DNA from 2 places in the Thiomicrorhabdus indica genome. Region 2 is predicted to be linked to the other one. Evidence: riboswitches for the same ligand, from Rfam matches in the RefSeq annotation. Region 2 holds a riboswitch; the other holds the start of a gene.

Region 1 (7,530 bases), 390 kb from region 2:
CAATCGTTAAAGCATCAATTTGGATTGCTGTTGCTGATACAGCCATTGCCCTGTTAGCAGGGGTGATTATTTTCTCAATTGTCTTCGGTAATAATTTAGATGCAGCTTCGGGACCGGGCTTGTTATTCCAAACGTTACCAGTGGCCTTCAGTGAAATGTGGGGTGGTTGGTTTTTTGGCACACTTTTTTTTGGTTTGGTTGTTTTGGCGGCGCTGAGTTCAGCTATTTCTTTAATTGAACCTGCTGTCAGTTGGTTTGAACAAAACTGGGGAATTCAACGTAATAAAGCGGCCTGGGGATTTGGGTTTGTCACTTGGGTGTTAGGAATTGGGACCGTTTTGTCTTTTAATACTTGGTCTGATATTTATCTATTTTCAGACAAAACTTTCTTTGACAGTCTAGACTTTCTAACGGCAAATATAATGTTACCGGCCGGTGGATTCTTTATGGCAATTTTTGTTGGCTGGGTACTTTCGAAAGAGAAACTAAAAGGTGAGTTGGGTTTACAGGAACGTACTTTAAATCAGTATCGCGTCACCTTAAGATGGATCGTCCCTGTACTAGTAATGATTGTCTTTATTTACAATTTAATCTAATGGAATCGAAATCGTTGGAGAAGTGCTCAATGACTCTCTTTGTAGTCATTAGTCCAAGCTGGATCGAATTCAGTTTGATTTAGTTCTAACCCAAGTTCTGTCATTTGTTTTTCAAGTTGCTCTTTTTCCACTTTCATATCGATTAATGCAGAGCTGTTTTGCTCAAGTTTGTGCATCTGCGTCAACCCCAGATGATAAAAGCGTAAAATCTTCACTGCCTTTTGATCGCCAACCTTTGCTGCGGATTGAATATTCGCTAAACGATTTGTGACATACATTAAGTTTCGTTTGAGTTTCCAACCATACACAGCTTCTTGCATGAAAGGCTTATCTGCAAAGAACTTTTTCATAATCCACGCAGTAATCAACAGTCCGATAAATGCGCCTATAAAGTTCAAAACTAAATGATTATTTGAATAAGGCCCTAAATACTCAACCGTTAGAGTGGCTGTGATGAATCCTATAACAATAAAAATGGCCATCATTGAAAGCGTGACATTGCGAGTTTTTTTGCGATAGGTTGCAGGATCAATCTCTTGAATTTTAAACATTGTTCATCTCCATATAGGTAGTTTGGTGCAAGATTTTACTGAATTTTTAGTGGGCTTTTCGACAAACTACCTGATAAATAGACTTGCATCTGGTTAAATTCTTACTATACTTTCTATCATACTTAATTGTCGGAGTGCCAAACGGTTGAGATTTCTCACCGAGGCTGAGATCGCGAAAGCGGGATCCGTTGAACCTGATCTGGTTAAGGCCGGTGTAGGGAACAATAGCAACTCTGGCGTTTACTTGACTTAAGTACGCGTCGAAATTGTAGATTTCTATCTATCTTTTCCTTTTGTCTTATTTTCATGTAGCGCCTTGCTAATTCAACTATTTTTTCTCATGTCTCTTTGCTAATGTTTATTAGCATCTCGCGTTTGCCTTCCTTATCTATAACTAAGGATTTAGCAAAATGAGCCAAAACCACAAAGCGACAGATCGTCGTGAACGTCGAGCCGCAGCAGAAGCATTTATTAAAAATGTATCTGGGCAATCTTTCCCTAATTCTGAAAAGGTCTATGTTCCGGGAAAATTACACGACATAAAAGTCGGAATGCGTAAGATCACATTAAGTGATACCTATGTTTCAGGTCCAGAAGATAACCCTATTACGGAAAAAAACGAGCCTGTGCATGTTTACGATACCTCTGGGCCTTACACGGATCCAAATATTGAAGTAGATGTTTACAAAGGTCTTCCGAAATTACGTGAAGCGTGGATCGAATCGCGTGGAGATACAGAAGTATTAGACTCTGTGACTTCAAAATTTGCTCAAGAGCGTTTGGCTAATGAAGGTGTTGACGCTATACGGTTTGAAAAATTGCCAACGGTTCGTCGGGCTATCGCTGGTAAAAATGTTACGCAAATGCATTATGCTCGCCAAGGCATTATTACCCCTGAGATGGAATACATTGCGATTCGTGAGAACATGAAACGTGCTGAAATTCGTGATGAAATGATTACACAACAGCATGCTGGCGAGTCATTTGGAGCGTCTATTCCTCAAGATATTACTCCCGAATTTGTGCGTGAAGAAGTCGCGCGTGGCCGAGCAGTCATTCCATGCAATATCAATCATCCTGAATCCGAGCCTATGATAATTGGCCGTAATTTTTTAATCAAAGTAAATGCCAATATCGGTAATTCATCAGTTGGTTCTTCGATTCCTGAAGAAGTTGAAAAACTTGTTTGGGCGGCAAAATGGGGGGCAGATACGGTAATGGATTTGTCTACTGGCCGCAATATTCACGAAACTCGTGAGTGGATTATGCGTAATTCACCTGTACCAATTGGAACCGTTCCAATCTATCAAGCTCTTGAAAAAGTAAATGGAATCGCTGAAGACCTTACATGGGAAATTTTTCGTGACACATTGATTGAACAAGCTGAGCAGGGCGTGGATTACTTCACAATTCATGCGGGTGTCTTACTGCGTTATATTCCAATGACTGCAAAACGCGTCACGGGAATTGTATCGCGTGGTGGGTCAATTATGGCCAAATGGTGTTTGGCACACCACCAGGAAAGTTTTTTGTATACCCACTTTGAAGAAATTTGTGAAATTATGAAAACCTATGATGTTTCTTTTTCGCTAGGAGATGGTTTACGTCCAGGATCAATTGCCGATGCGAATGATGAAGCACAATTTGCTGAACTAGAAACTTTAGGTGAATTAACGCAAATTGCGTGGAAACATGATGTTCAGGTCATTATTGAGGGGCCGGGTCACGTTCCGCTTCACATGGTGAAAGAAAACATGGATAAACAGCTGCGTGAGTGTGGTGAGGCACCATTCTACACACTTGGACCCCTGACGACAGATATTGCCCCTGGTTATGACCATATTACTTCTGGGATCGGTGCTGCCAACATTGGTTGGTACGGTTGCGCAATGCTCTGTTATGTAACACCAAAAGAGCATTTGGGTTTACCAAACAAGGAAGATGTCAAAGAAGGTTTGATGACCTATAAAATTGCAGCACATGCAGGGGATTTGGCAAAAGGGCATCCTGGTGCGCAGATTCGTGATAATGCTTTATCAAAAGCCCGCTTTGAATTCCGTTGGGTTGATCAGTTTAATCTTGGTTTAGATCCTGAGCGTGCACGTGAATATCATGATGAAACAATTCCACAGGAATCTGGAAAAGTTGCGCATTTCTGTTCAATGTGCGGCCCTAAATTCTGTTCAATGAAAATTTCGCAAGAAGTCCGAGATTACGCAGCAGAACAAGAAGCAGCCGTTCAAAATGGTCAAATTACTGAAATCACTCTGGATGAAATTAAAGCTGGTATGAAAGAGAAATCTAAAGAGTTCATTGAGGCTGGTAGCGAAATTTATCAACCTGAAATGGTGAAAAAAGAAGCGTAAAGATGCACGCAATATCAGAAAACGTTGAGCCTAGAATAGCTATTCTAGGCGCAGGGCTTTTAGGTCGCTTGATGGCTTATCATCTAAAAGACCATGCAAAGGTGTTTTTATATGACAAAGATCAAGGTGATGCAAAACAAAGCGCGGCTTACCTAGCCGCAGCGATGTTGGCACCTTTGGCTGAATCGGCAGAAAGTAGCATTGGAGTCATGCGATTAGGTGAATATTGTCTGGAGCGTTGGAAAGAGATTTTGGCTGATTTACCTGAATCCGTCTTTTTTCAACAAAACGGCTCACTACTGCTTGCTTTTGAACAAGATCGATCCAGTTTGCAAAATCTGCAAAATAATCTCAAAGCTAGAAATTTTCAAAAGGTTGATTCTCAAGGCATTGCTAACTTAGAACCCGAGATAAACCAGAGATTTCAAGTTGGGTTGTTTTTGCCTGATGAAGGACAGCTGGATAATCGCCACTTACTTAAAGTCTTAGCAAAGGTTTTGCAAAATTCTAAATCAGTCAACTGGCAAACGGGTGTTGATGCACAAATTGATGGGAGTAACGTTTCTATCAACGGTTTAAAGAATTCATTTGATTGGATTTTAGATTGTCGCGGTCTTGGTTCCAAGCCTGATCAAGCTGATTTACGTGGTGTTCGAGGTGAAGTCATTCGCTTGAGAGCGCCAGATGTGAATTTACACCGGCCGGTAAGATTAATGCATCCACGTTATCCCATTTATATTGCACCTAAACCGAATCATGAATTTGTGGTTGGTGCGACGCAATTGGAAAGTGAGGATCAGCGCAAAGCAACCGTTCGTTCAACACTGGAGTTATTATCAGCGTGTTTTTCGGTTCACTCCGGTTTTGCTGAGGCAGAGATTTTATCTAATGAATCAGGACTCCGCCCAGCCTATTTGGATAATGAGCCTCAAATGCGCGTTTCCGGTAATGTCATCAGTTTAAATGGACTTTATCGCCACGGTTACTTACTGTCACCAGTTTTGGTGGACATGTGTGTGGCGCACATTTTGGATGAAATGATTAATCCATATTTTTGTGAACAGATGCCACATATTCTAAAAATTGATTCTGGGAATATGGAGGTGCCAGCGTGAAAGTCTTGGTGAATATGCAACAAATCGAGGTTTCAGAAGCAGGACTTTTGGCTCAAGCGTTGCATTTGTTTGGAGCAACACCTCCGTTTGCTGTCATGGTCAATGAGGAGTTCATCCCTAAATCTCAGCAAGAAGGTTTCGTGCTCAAAGAAGGTGATAAAGTCGAGGTGCTCGGTGCAATTCAAGGCGGTTAGAAATTCAATTCATAGAACTTTACCGGCCGGTAAACTTGAGATTTAAAAGGGCAATTATGCGTTCAAAACTTGATATTTATGGCACAAAACTCGATAGTCGAATGCTAATTGGTAGTGCGCTTTACCCATCACCAAAAGTGATGCAGGATAGCATAGTGGCATCTGGCGCTCAGGTTGTAACTCTATCCCTCAGTCGTCAAAATCCGACACAAGTAGGTGGTCAATCGGGTGGGGAAAACTTTTGGGAAATTATAAAATCACTCGGTTTGCATCTTTTGCCAAATACTGCCGGTTGTCACTCAGTCAAAGAAGCGGTAACAATGGCCAAAATGAGTCGAGAGATTTTTGGAACTGACTGGATCAAGTTAGAGTTGGTGGGTGATGATTTTAATTTGCAACCTGACCCTATTGACTTGGTTAAAGCAACTGAAATTTTGCTCAGTGATGGGTTTAAGGTTCTGCCTTATTGCACCGATGACTTAGTCATTGCACGTCATTTAGTCGAGTTGGGTTGCAAGGTCATTATGCCTTGGGGTTCACCAATTGGAACAGGCAAAGGGTTGCTGAATCCTTATGCTCTTCGGGCGATTCGTGAGCGTTTCCCTGAGGTGACTATGATTGTCGATTCAGGCATTGGCTTACCATCGCATGCTATGCAAGCGATGGAAATGGGGGTTGATGCCATATTGCTGAATACAGCTGTGGCGCATGCTCAGCACCCTGATATTATGGCTCAAGCTTTTAAAGGTTCGATTGAAGCTGGGCGTTTGGCCTATGAAGCCGGTGCTATGGTTGAAAGAGAGTCTGCAAGCGCCAGTACGCCAACTTTGGATTCTCCTTTTTGGCATCAAGCATAGTAAACAAGGTCTCTAAGATTACCCTGTTTGATTCATACTGTACTAAGTCGAAAGATTCATTATTGACCCGGTGTTAAATTCATCAATGTGTTGTTATAGGCAACCACTTGATTTCTTCCTTGATCCTTGGCTACATAAAGCGCCTTATCAGCTTGAGCCAGAATTTTTTCAAGATTAAAGTTTTGATCTGTTATTTCTGCAACACCGAAGCTGGCGGTAAACCGAATCGTTTGATTATTTTCGGTTAGCTGCGTGTTAGATACAGATTCTCGAATTTTTTCTGCGACATGGAAGCCGCCTTTAAGATCTGTTTGAGGCAGTAGTATCGCAAACTCTTCTCCTCCGAACCGCCCAATTAAATCAGAGGCCCGGCAGGAGTCTTTTAGAGTTTTAGCAAAACTTTGCAGTACTCGGTCGCCAGTTGCGTGACCATGAAGGTCATTAATTTTTTTGAAATGGTCAATATCGACCATGATAATGGTTGTTGTAAAGTGATGGCGACGTGCATTCTGGAGCTGTTGCTGACCTAATTCAAAAAATGCTCGTCTTGTTTTGACTTCGGTTAGCATATCGGTGTAAGCAAGTTTTTCAGCGGCTTCCTTTGCTTTAACTAACTCTTTTGTCCGCTCTTTTACCTTATTATCAAGTTCAGCATTTAAAACTTCCAGTGCTTTTTGGTGTTTTTGCAAGCTACAGATCATTTGGTTATAACTGTCTTTCAATAATAGAATTTCGTTATTCTCTGACCAAGAGATATCCAGACTAATTAGACTCGGCTGATTGATATCTTGTTGCTTTATCTTGCGTGTAAATTCATTAAGCGGTTTTCCGAGGTAGCGTTTGATGAAGTAGTAAATAATAAACCACAGCGCAAGTGTTTTGATGACCGAGTTGATAAGGATAAGAAAAAAGCCATATTTGACCCTTTCAAAGACCAATCGTTCATTGGAATAAATAGTTACTTCTCCAAGTGGTTGGGGGTCTTTAAATGCAGGGCCTTGATAGGTAATGGGAAATGTGTGACCGAATAATGCATCAGCGCCTATGCCTGTTTCTGGTGAAGAACTTGGATGGTTTTCTGTATCGTAATAATGCGTTTGGTTATTTTCATCCAAAATCGAACCAATCTTATAATCCATTTTATGATCAAATGATTCGACTTTAATTCCGACTACAATCGGACTGTTATAAACACCTTGTAGAATAGAATGTAGTAATTCTTGATTATAAGTCCAGACTGAGTCACTAATGCCTTGACCAAAAGTAGTGGGCAGCAGTTGGATTTCATGATAAAAACTTTTTTTTGTATTTTCGTACTCTTTATAGAGCTGAATTACTGTAACGATAATGGCCACTAAAAAATAAAAACTAAAAATAACCGTTAATAGGTGAAGGGCTATGGAGTGGCGAAATGACATATGCAAGAATATTTAAGGATTGGTTTTCCAATCCTGCATTCCATAAGTGGAAAGAATTTCTTTTAGCCTTCCTGATTTGCGCATATTTTCAATCTCCTCATCTAAAATTTGGGCATAGATTTTAGAGTTTTCGTTTGCTGGAGAAAAGCCAGTATAGACATCGATCACAACAGGTGTATTTCCAGAAATCTGAACAAATTCAGATTTACCCATTTGCTGGAGTTTATATTCAAAAACACTTTTATCTTCGATAATCGTTGTTAAACGACCAGCCAGTAACATTTCTAGCAGCCGCTCTAGTGGTTTCTCACCGGTGATTGCAAGAACATTATTTGGGTTTTGGTTGATATAGCCCATTACCTCGGGATCAACATAGTCATAACCTTTAATGACGCCAATCATTTTTGCCTGTTTCAGCGATTCGAGACCTTGA
Region 2 (7,530 bases):
ATGAAGCTATGCCGTTTTTTGTGGGAATTTTGTATAGGCTAGGGAGATTGGTATGGCGAGAATCTTTGTATCGATTGTTTCCTACCGGCCGGTAGGAAACAAAATTAAGCTTAATTAGAATTCAAAGCTTGAATTTTCATTGGCATTAACTAGTCGTTCCAATACGGTTTCGAAGAGTGTTTCTTCTGACCATTCTGTGTCTGAAACACGAGTGATAAGTTTTGCTGTCATTGCTGGTGCATCTCCGGTCACTACCGCTAGTCGCCCACCTAAAGATAATTTTTCTTTATAGGTTTCTGGAACGTCTTGAATAGACCCAGTCAATAGAATAGCATCGTAGTATTGGTTGTCATCCCAACCCTGGCTGGCATCACCTGTTTTAAAGTTGATATTGTTGTAGTCGGTTAAACGCTGAATCGCTTGCTGTTGGATTTCTGGTGCAATTTCAACGGTAGTAACTTCTTTTGCTAGCTGCGCAATTAATGCGGTGACATAACCACTTCCAGTACCAATTTCCAATGTTTTTTCATTGTCTTGAATCGCCAAAGCTTGCAACATTTTTGCAGCGACTTTCGGTGCGAGCATTTTATTCGAATCAGAAATAGGGAGCTCAATGTCACTATAGGCAAGTGATGTGTATTCTTTATCAACAAAATTGTGGCGAGGCGTTTTCATTAAGATATCTAAAATTTTTGGGTCAAGAACGTCCCAAGGACGAATCTGCTGTTCAACCATGAAATAACGCGCTTGCTCTAGATTCATTTAATCTTCCTCATTCACTGATTTAGACTTTTTTGAAAAAGCCATAAAAATTGGATGCGTGATTATAGCTAAATTTTTCTTTTAGTAAAAACTTTCCATAAAAATGCTTTATTATCCGTTGGCAAAAAGATAAACAGACAGACAGAAAATAATTGTGAATTGGGGTTCGGTCATGGCGACAGAAGTTTTCGGAGATGTGGAGAGTTTTGAGCAGATTTTTGAAGCGTTAACTGTAGAAGAGTTAGACCGTCTACGCCGTCGTTTCGGTCGTTTGCAGGCCTATGAAGTGGTGCCAAAGTTGTTTGAGGACAGTACGCATCACATTTTTAAGTTATTTTTTTCTGATACCCCCGTTCCCTTGATTTGCAAGCTGTGTGTTCCAATGGCTCTTCAAGAAAACTTTTCGGATGAGCCTGAAAATTCTCTGTCGCCAAGTATCATTTTTTGGTCTCGTATTCGCCAGCTATTTGATTTTAATGCTTGTCAAAGTTTAAAAAACGCGCAGATTCATTATCAATGGATGCAAAAACATACAACATTTCATATTGCCAAGCTTTATGGAGTAGCCACATCTACTGAGCCTTTCGAGTGTGGTTTTTTATTGCAAGAGTTTATTGAAGGGATTAATTGTCACCGTTCATATTACACTCAAGAGCGTGCTAGAAAATTAGCCGATCATTTAATGGCTATGCATCAACATCATTTTCAACGTTTTGGCGTTCTAGCAGAGGTCTTTCAGCAAACAACTGATTCACAGGATTCTGAAAGACTTAAGGCAGAATCCACAGAGTTGTGGTGGACAAACATTGCAAAAGTGATCGAAACCATACCGGCCGGTAAAGTTCTTGCGACGGAGAAAACAGAAGCGTTGGTGACGATAGAAGCTCTTAAAACCAAAAGAGTGGATTTTGTTCCACAGCTTGTGGATTTTCGTTGGGATCAGATTCGTTCAGGTTTGCCGTCCACTGAAATATCTAAAAGTGATGTTGGACAGTGTTATTTGTTAGATTTAGATGCTTTGGTGATTGCGCCACTTGAATTTGAATGGGTGATGTTGGAGTTGGTTTTAACTCAAGAGGATATGGAATATCTCATTTATCACTATCACCAAGGGATTAAAATACCGTTAATTCATGACCACCGGCTTGTTTATCGAATGGTGTTTTTCGCTATGAACCTATTAGGGGAAATGTCTTGGGAAGAGTTTAAACAGCAACCCAAGTTGTTAAATTAATGTTTCGAATGCGCTTTCGCGTAAGTCTTTTTCCATGCTATATAACCATAGGCTGCAAGTACCAAATAAAGCATAAACATAATCATTGTTGGATAGTAGCCATTTTGCCAATAAAGAATAATTGACGCGCTTTCAACGAACAGCCAGTAAAGCCAGTTTTCCAGAATTTTTTTAACCATCAAATAGGTGGTCATGACTGAGAAAACCATTACGCCGGCATCTAAAAAAGGTGCCACACTCCATTTTTCAATATGCATCCAAGTTCCCAACATAAAACTTAAAATGGCACCTGTTGCAGTAAAGCCTAAATGAAATTTTAAGGGTTTTTTAGAAATTTCAAGCGGTTCTTCGAAGTCTTGAGCGCCATGCCGGCCTTTTTTCCATTGTTGCCAACCATAGAGAGCCATGATGAGGTAATAGAGGTTGAGTAGTGATTGCAATGGAAGTTGCCCATGCCAAAAGAGAAGTGTGTAAATTAATGTGCTAATAAATGCAGAGGGCCATGCCCAAGGGTTTTCTCTCGCAGCAAGCACGACATAACCAATTCCGAAAAGGGCGGCCAGCCATTCCCAAGGTGATTGAGCTGCAAAGCCGGCTAAACCCTCGTTAATTATGGTTTCAATCACAGTGATCAACCTTAGCTTTATTGCGATCGATTCCAATCAGCTTAATCACAAACACTGTTTCGGGGATTAGTTCTAATACGTTGTGTATCTCTTGGTTTAAGCAAGTCATGACATCGGCATAATCACCATAAATATGTGTGCTCATGGAGTTCTCTTGAACACTGACTGATGGATGTGTTTTTAAGGTATTAATAAAATCAATAATCGGTTGGCAATACTCTTCATTGAGAGGATACATACTGATGTCAACTGAGACTTTCATCGTTAAATTTTCTCCGCATATATGACGACAAATAAGCCTTGGTCATGGCCGTCTAATATATTATTTGGTTGTTGGGAATGGGTTTCTGGAAGGACGGTTTGCACACTTTTAAAATTGCCAAATCCGGCTTGAGTCAAAAAGTCGGTGATTTCAGCGTAAGTGTAGAAGGTGGCATCACAATAAAATGGACTTTCGTTTTTGTGTGTTTGGTAAATTTGACCCAGTTCTGATTCGCGTTCTAAATAGGCGACTAAAATTTTACCCGTGGCGTGAGTCACTCTGTGTGCTTCTTGGTATGCCTTGACAGGGTTGTCCAAAAAGCAAGTTGAAGTGACAAAGATTGCAAAATCAAATTGGTCATCTTTGAGAGGCAAATTTTCTGCTGTGCCTTCAATAATGTTTAAACCTTGCGCCAGTGATTTTTCACGCATGGCTTTGGCAGGCTCAATACCTGTATGGATATTGAGAGGTTTGGTAAAACGGCCACTGCCGGCACCGATTTCCACACCTTTGCCGGCCGGCAAAAGTTTTTTAATCGCGGCGATTTCGGCAGCATAGAGTTCTGCATTTTCTTCAAACCACTGGTCATACATATCCGCATGTGACTCATAGCCTTGAGTTTTAGGCATGATCGTTCCTCACTATTTTTACTTTATTTTTGGCATTCATATTAGTTCTCTGTATGGCAACCGCCTGAGATTTTGAGCACAAACACGCTTTCTGGTATGTTTTCCAAATGGTTTTCAAAGGCTGTTTCTAGTAAAGGCATGATGACAGAGTATTCTCCAAAAAGAGTCGTACTCATTGAGTTGTAGGTCAGCTCGATTTCTGACCGGCCGGTTAAATGATCAATAAATTCAAAAATTGGCTGCCGGTAGGCTTTTTTTAATGGGTATAAGCTTATATCTACTGTGACGTTCATCAGAGCTCCAAAATAAAAGAGGCTCTTCGGAGCCTCTTTCTGTTGATCGTGCAAATTAGAAATAGATGCGAGCGGTTACGCCGATTTGACGAGGGTCACCTAAACGAACGTACTGTTGTTCGCCATCACCATCGAAGTGGTCAAATTGGAAACCGCGGGTTGCGTAAGTCTCATCGGTGATGTTTTTCCCCCATAGATAGACTTCGTAGTTTTCTTGTTCATAACCAATTCTTGCGTTGACTAAAGTGTAAGAATCAGACTTAAAGTCATGAACATTGTCGAAATAAAAAGCATCCATGCCGGTGATGTCGGCCATCAAATAAAGTCCGGATGCACTACGATATTTTGCGCCAAAGTTGTATTGGTAAGAGGGGGCGTGAGCATATTCTCTGTCATCCAATGTAAAGTTTGCAAAAGTCGGCGTTCCTGAAATGTCGGTTTTCATGACCGATACGGCACCAAATAGATTCCAAGTGGTATTTACGCGCCAATCAAATTCAGCTTCTAAACCATAGGCGTTTGCGGATTCAAAGTTTTCTGTGAAGTACACCCAGTGTGCATAGCTTGATTCATATCCGTAGCCATCAAATTGTGGGTTTTTACGGTCCATGTAAAACAGGTTTGTAGAGGTTTTTAAGTTACCGTCTAAGTAGTTGGATTTCAAACCGATTTCATAGTTATAGAGTGTTTCAGAGTCATAGGCTCCGCTCTCAATGCTTGATTCTGTCAGGTTGGTATTGAAACCGCCCATTTTATAGCCGCGCGTTACCCCTGTAAAAGCCGTATGTTTTTGATTGTATTTATATGAGTAGATGATTGAACCCCCCCAGAGGTTTTCAGTGGGGGAACTCGATTCAGGGTTTGAGTAATCGTAAGCACCTCCGCCATAAGAGGTATCAAAACCACTTAGCTGAGTATTTAAGTCGAAATCTTTCCAATTTCGTTCTAAGCGTGCAGAAAGCGCAACGGTTGCTTTTTCACTAAATGCCAAGTCGTATTGCCCGTAAATAGAGGCTTTTTTCAGCACGTAATCACTATTTGCATCGGTTTGATAGTTATCTCCCCAGCTTGGGTAGTCATACCGTTCATACCGTGTATTTTTCTCATCCATTTTTGAGAAATAAGCACCAATCAGCCAGTTTTTGTCAATGACTCGAATGTCTTGGCTAAAGTTTTGGCGGTCTTGTTGATTATCAAATAAACCTCGGTAAGTTGTATCATCCGCTTTCCAATCCGTGTCGTAGGCATACCGAAGTTCATTGTCAGAAAAAGAGGTAATACTTTGTAAAGTTCGATTGCTATTGAGTTGATGTGTCACTTTTGCAGAAAAAGCGTTTGAAAGTAATGTGTCTTGACCAGGCTCATTAGATAGGTTGGTAAAAGAGTTATCTCTTGACCATGCATCATAACCATTGTCTAAATCGGCATGCAAAAGTGTGACATCAACCGTTGTGTCATCACTAGGAAAGAAGCGCAGCTTTGCTCTTGCGGTTAATTCATCGCGACCATTTGTATCTGAACGGTTGAGTGTTTTATTGTCTCGGAAGCCGTCGCTGTCGTGTTTAAATATTGCAATGCGGTACTGTGGCGATTTTTCAGCTGACGAAAAGGGACCTGAAGTCATAATTCCGAGTTCTGTCAGGCTATCTTGCCCAGCCGTCGCCTCAATCATGGATTCGCGATATTCGGTAGGCTCATTGCTTTTGACATTAATGAGCCCAGCAATGGCACTTTGACCATAACGAGTGTTTTGAGGGCCGCGTAATACTTCAATTTGTTGAATGTCAAATGTGCTGGCCGCCATTCCAATGCCGCTATAGTCAATGTCGTCAATGGCAAATCCAACGCTCGAATTGGGTGCTCCTGTATATTCATCTCGCTCCCCTATGCCTCGAATTTGAATATGACGAGCTCGAGACGATTGACCTGAATAATTCACATTTGGGGTTTTTAAAAGCACATCGTCAAAGTGACTAGCACCTTCGTCTTGAAGTTCTTTCTGCGTTTTTACCGATATGCTTGTCGGCATTTCTTGTTCATTGGTTCCTCGAAGATCCGCGTTAATGTTAATGGTTTTTAATTCAGTCGCGAATGCTGGTTGGCTCATTAAAATAATGGCCAAAGAAAGCGGCTTTAGTTGAGTTTTCATAGTCAATTTTCCCCATTGGAAATAGGGCAAGAGAGAGGAGTTCATTGTTTATTTACCGGCCGGTAAATAAACATATTGTGTTTTTTTCCTTCCCTACGCCAGTATTATCTGGATCAGGTAATAAGGGTTTTTCGAAACATTTCGAATTCTCAGGCTCAAAACACATGGTTTTGATGGCCTCCCCTAGGTTAGCTGAAATATGTTTGTGATCAGTTTTTATTTAAGTTTCGGGATTTTAACGAAAAACGTCATAAAAATCAGCTTAAAATATAACTCATTTATTTTTAGTAAAACTTAATTCATTAACGACTAGAGAATCTATATGTCAGAGAATACAAGTCATTCCGCTTCATCCACTTCCCAAGTGAGTAAGGAGATGGTTGAACACCTAGCAGAACTTGGTGATCTTCCAAGGATGCCTCAAGCGTTAATGAAACTTGAAAAAATGTTGGCTGATGATACGAGTCACGATGTTTCTGAAATTGTCAAAGTGATTACGCTTGATGCACGGCTTACGGCCGGTATTATCTTTATGTCGAACACCGCTAAATATTCTCTGGGTGAGGCGGTAACTGATTTATCGGAAGCAGTGGTTCGCATCGGATTAGACGATGTACGACTGCTTGCACATACCATTTCTTATAGAGAAACCTTTCACCGTAAACCTCCATTTAGTGTCGACTTGTTTATGAAACATGCCGTGATGGCGGCGTTTATTGCTCAACTTTTGTCTAAAAAATTGAACCTTAATCCAAGTGATGCGTTTTTGTGTGGATTAATGCGTGATTTAGGTATTTATCTGTTGGCTTTAGAAAGTCGCGAAAAATATCAAGAAGTCCTAAAAGCAATTGATTATGACATCACGGTACTGCCTGTTGTCGAAAATAAAACCTATGGCACCTATCATGCCTTGATGAGTGCTCGACTGCTACAATTGTGGAAGTTTTCAAATGAAGTTGTTATGGGGGTGGCTTATCACCATATTCCTGAAAAAGCGCGTGAAGAATTTCAGCCTTATGCCAACCTAACCTATCTCGCTGAGATGGGGGTGTTCCGATTGGGGCATGATAATGGGATTGGTGAGGTGCCAAGCACTTACTGGGATTTAGAGGATTCAAAGTTTCAAAAAGCACTTGATTTCTTTGGTATGTCTATAGAGGTCTTTGATGCCGAAATTCAAGCTGCTGAAGCAGAATATGAAAAAGCGTATCCAGCCAATCCACAGGACTAATCGTATTAAGTTCTATTTTCTTTGAATTTTCATTGATAAAACTTTTCTTAATTGTCTAGCCGACAAGTCTGAATGCTGTTAAAATTTCGCGTTCTTAAAAATTTACACGAGAGAAGTTTCATGCCTATTGTCACGTTACCTGATGGGTCGAAGAAAGAGTTCGACCAAGCTGTATCTGTCATGCAAGTTGCCGAAAGTATCGGTAGTGGACTTGCTAAAGCGACGATTGCCGGCCGAGTGAATGGTCAGTTAAAAGACGCTTGCGATTTAATCACTGAAGATGCGACGTTAGAAATTGTGACAATGAAAGATGAAGACGGCGTTCATATCATGCGCCATTCTTG

Evidence for each region. Region 2 has a riboswitch for thiamine pyrophosphate ahead of D9T12_RS04240 (TonB-dependent receptor). Riboswitches for the same ligand answer to the same signal wherever they lie in the genome.
Region 1: it holds a riboswitch for thiamine pyrophosphate, as region 2 does, so the genes downstream of both, thiC (phosphomethylpyrimidine synthase ThiC) here and D9T12_RS04240 (TonB-dependent receptor) in region 2, are expected to answer to the same signal.

The regions. Positions count from the first base shown of each region.
Region 1 covers NZ_CP033040.1:1,403,641-1,411,170, forward strand. The annotation lists gene D9T12_RS05910 (sodium-dependent transporter) at 1-596, shown strand, start outside; gene D9T12_RS05915 (DUF3087 family protein) at 623-1,147, opposite strand; TPP riboswitch at 1,268-1,385, shown strand; gene thiC (phosphomethylpyrimidine synthase ThiC) at 1,558-3,513, shown strand; gene D9T12_RS05925 (FAD-dependent oxidoreductase) at 3,516-4,628, shown strand; gene thiS (sulfur carrier protein ThiS) at 4,625-4,822, shown strand; gene D9T12_RS05935 (thiazole synthase) at 4,879-5,679, shown strand; gene D9T12_RS05940 (diguanylate cyclase) at 5,739-7,097, opposite strand; gene D9T12_RS05945 (substrate-binding periplasmic protein) at 7,110-7,530, opposite strand, start outside.
Region 2 covers NZ_CP033040.1:1,012,239-1,019,768, forward strand. The annotation lists gene D9T12_RS04210 (protein-L-isoaspartate O-methyltransferase family protein) at 115-762, opposite strand; gene D9T12_RS04215 (hypothetical protein) at 935-1,996, shown strand; gene pnuC (nicotinamide riboside transporter PnuC) at 1,993-2,622, opposite strand; gene D9T12_RS04225 (YkoF family thiamine/hydroxymethylpyrimidine-binding protein) at 2,615-2,884, opposite strand; gene D9T12_RS04230 (class I SAM-dependent methyltransferase) at 2,887-3,513, opposite strand; gene D9T12_RS04235 (hypothetical protein) at 3,555-3,806, opposite strand; gene D9T12_RS04240 (TonB-dependent receptor) at 3,862-5,955, opposite strand; TPP riboswitch at 6,029-6,150, opposite strand; gene D9T12_RS04245 (HDOD domain-containing protein) at 6,278-7,186, shown strand; gene thrS (threonine--tRNA ligase) at 7,307-7,530, shown strand, end outside.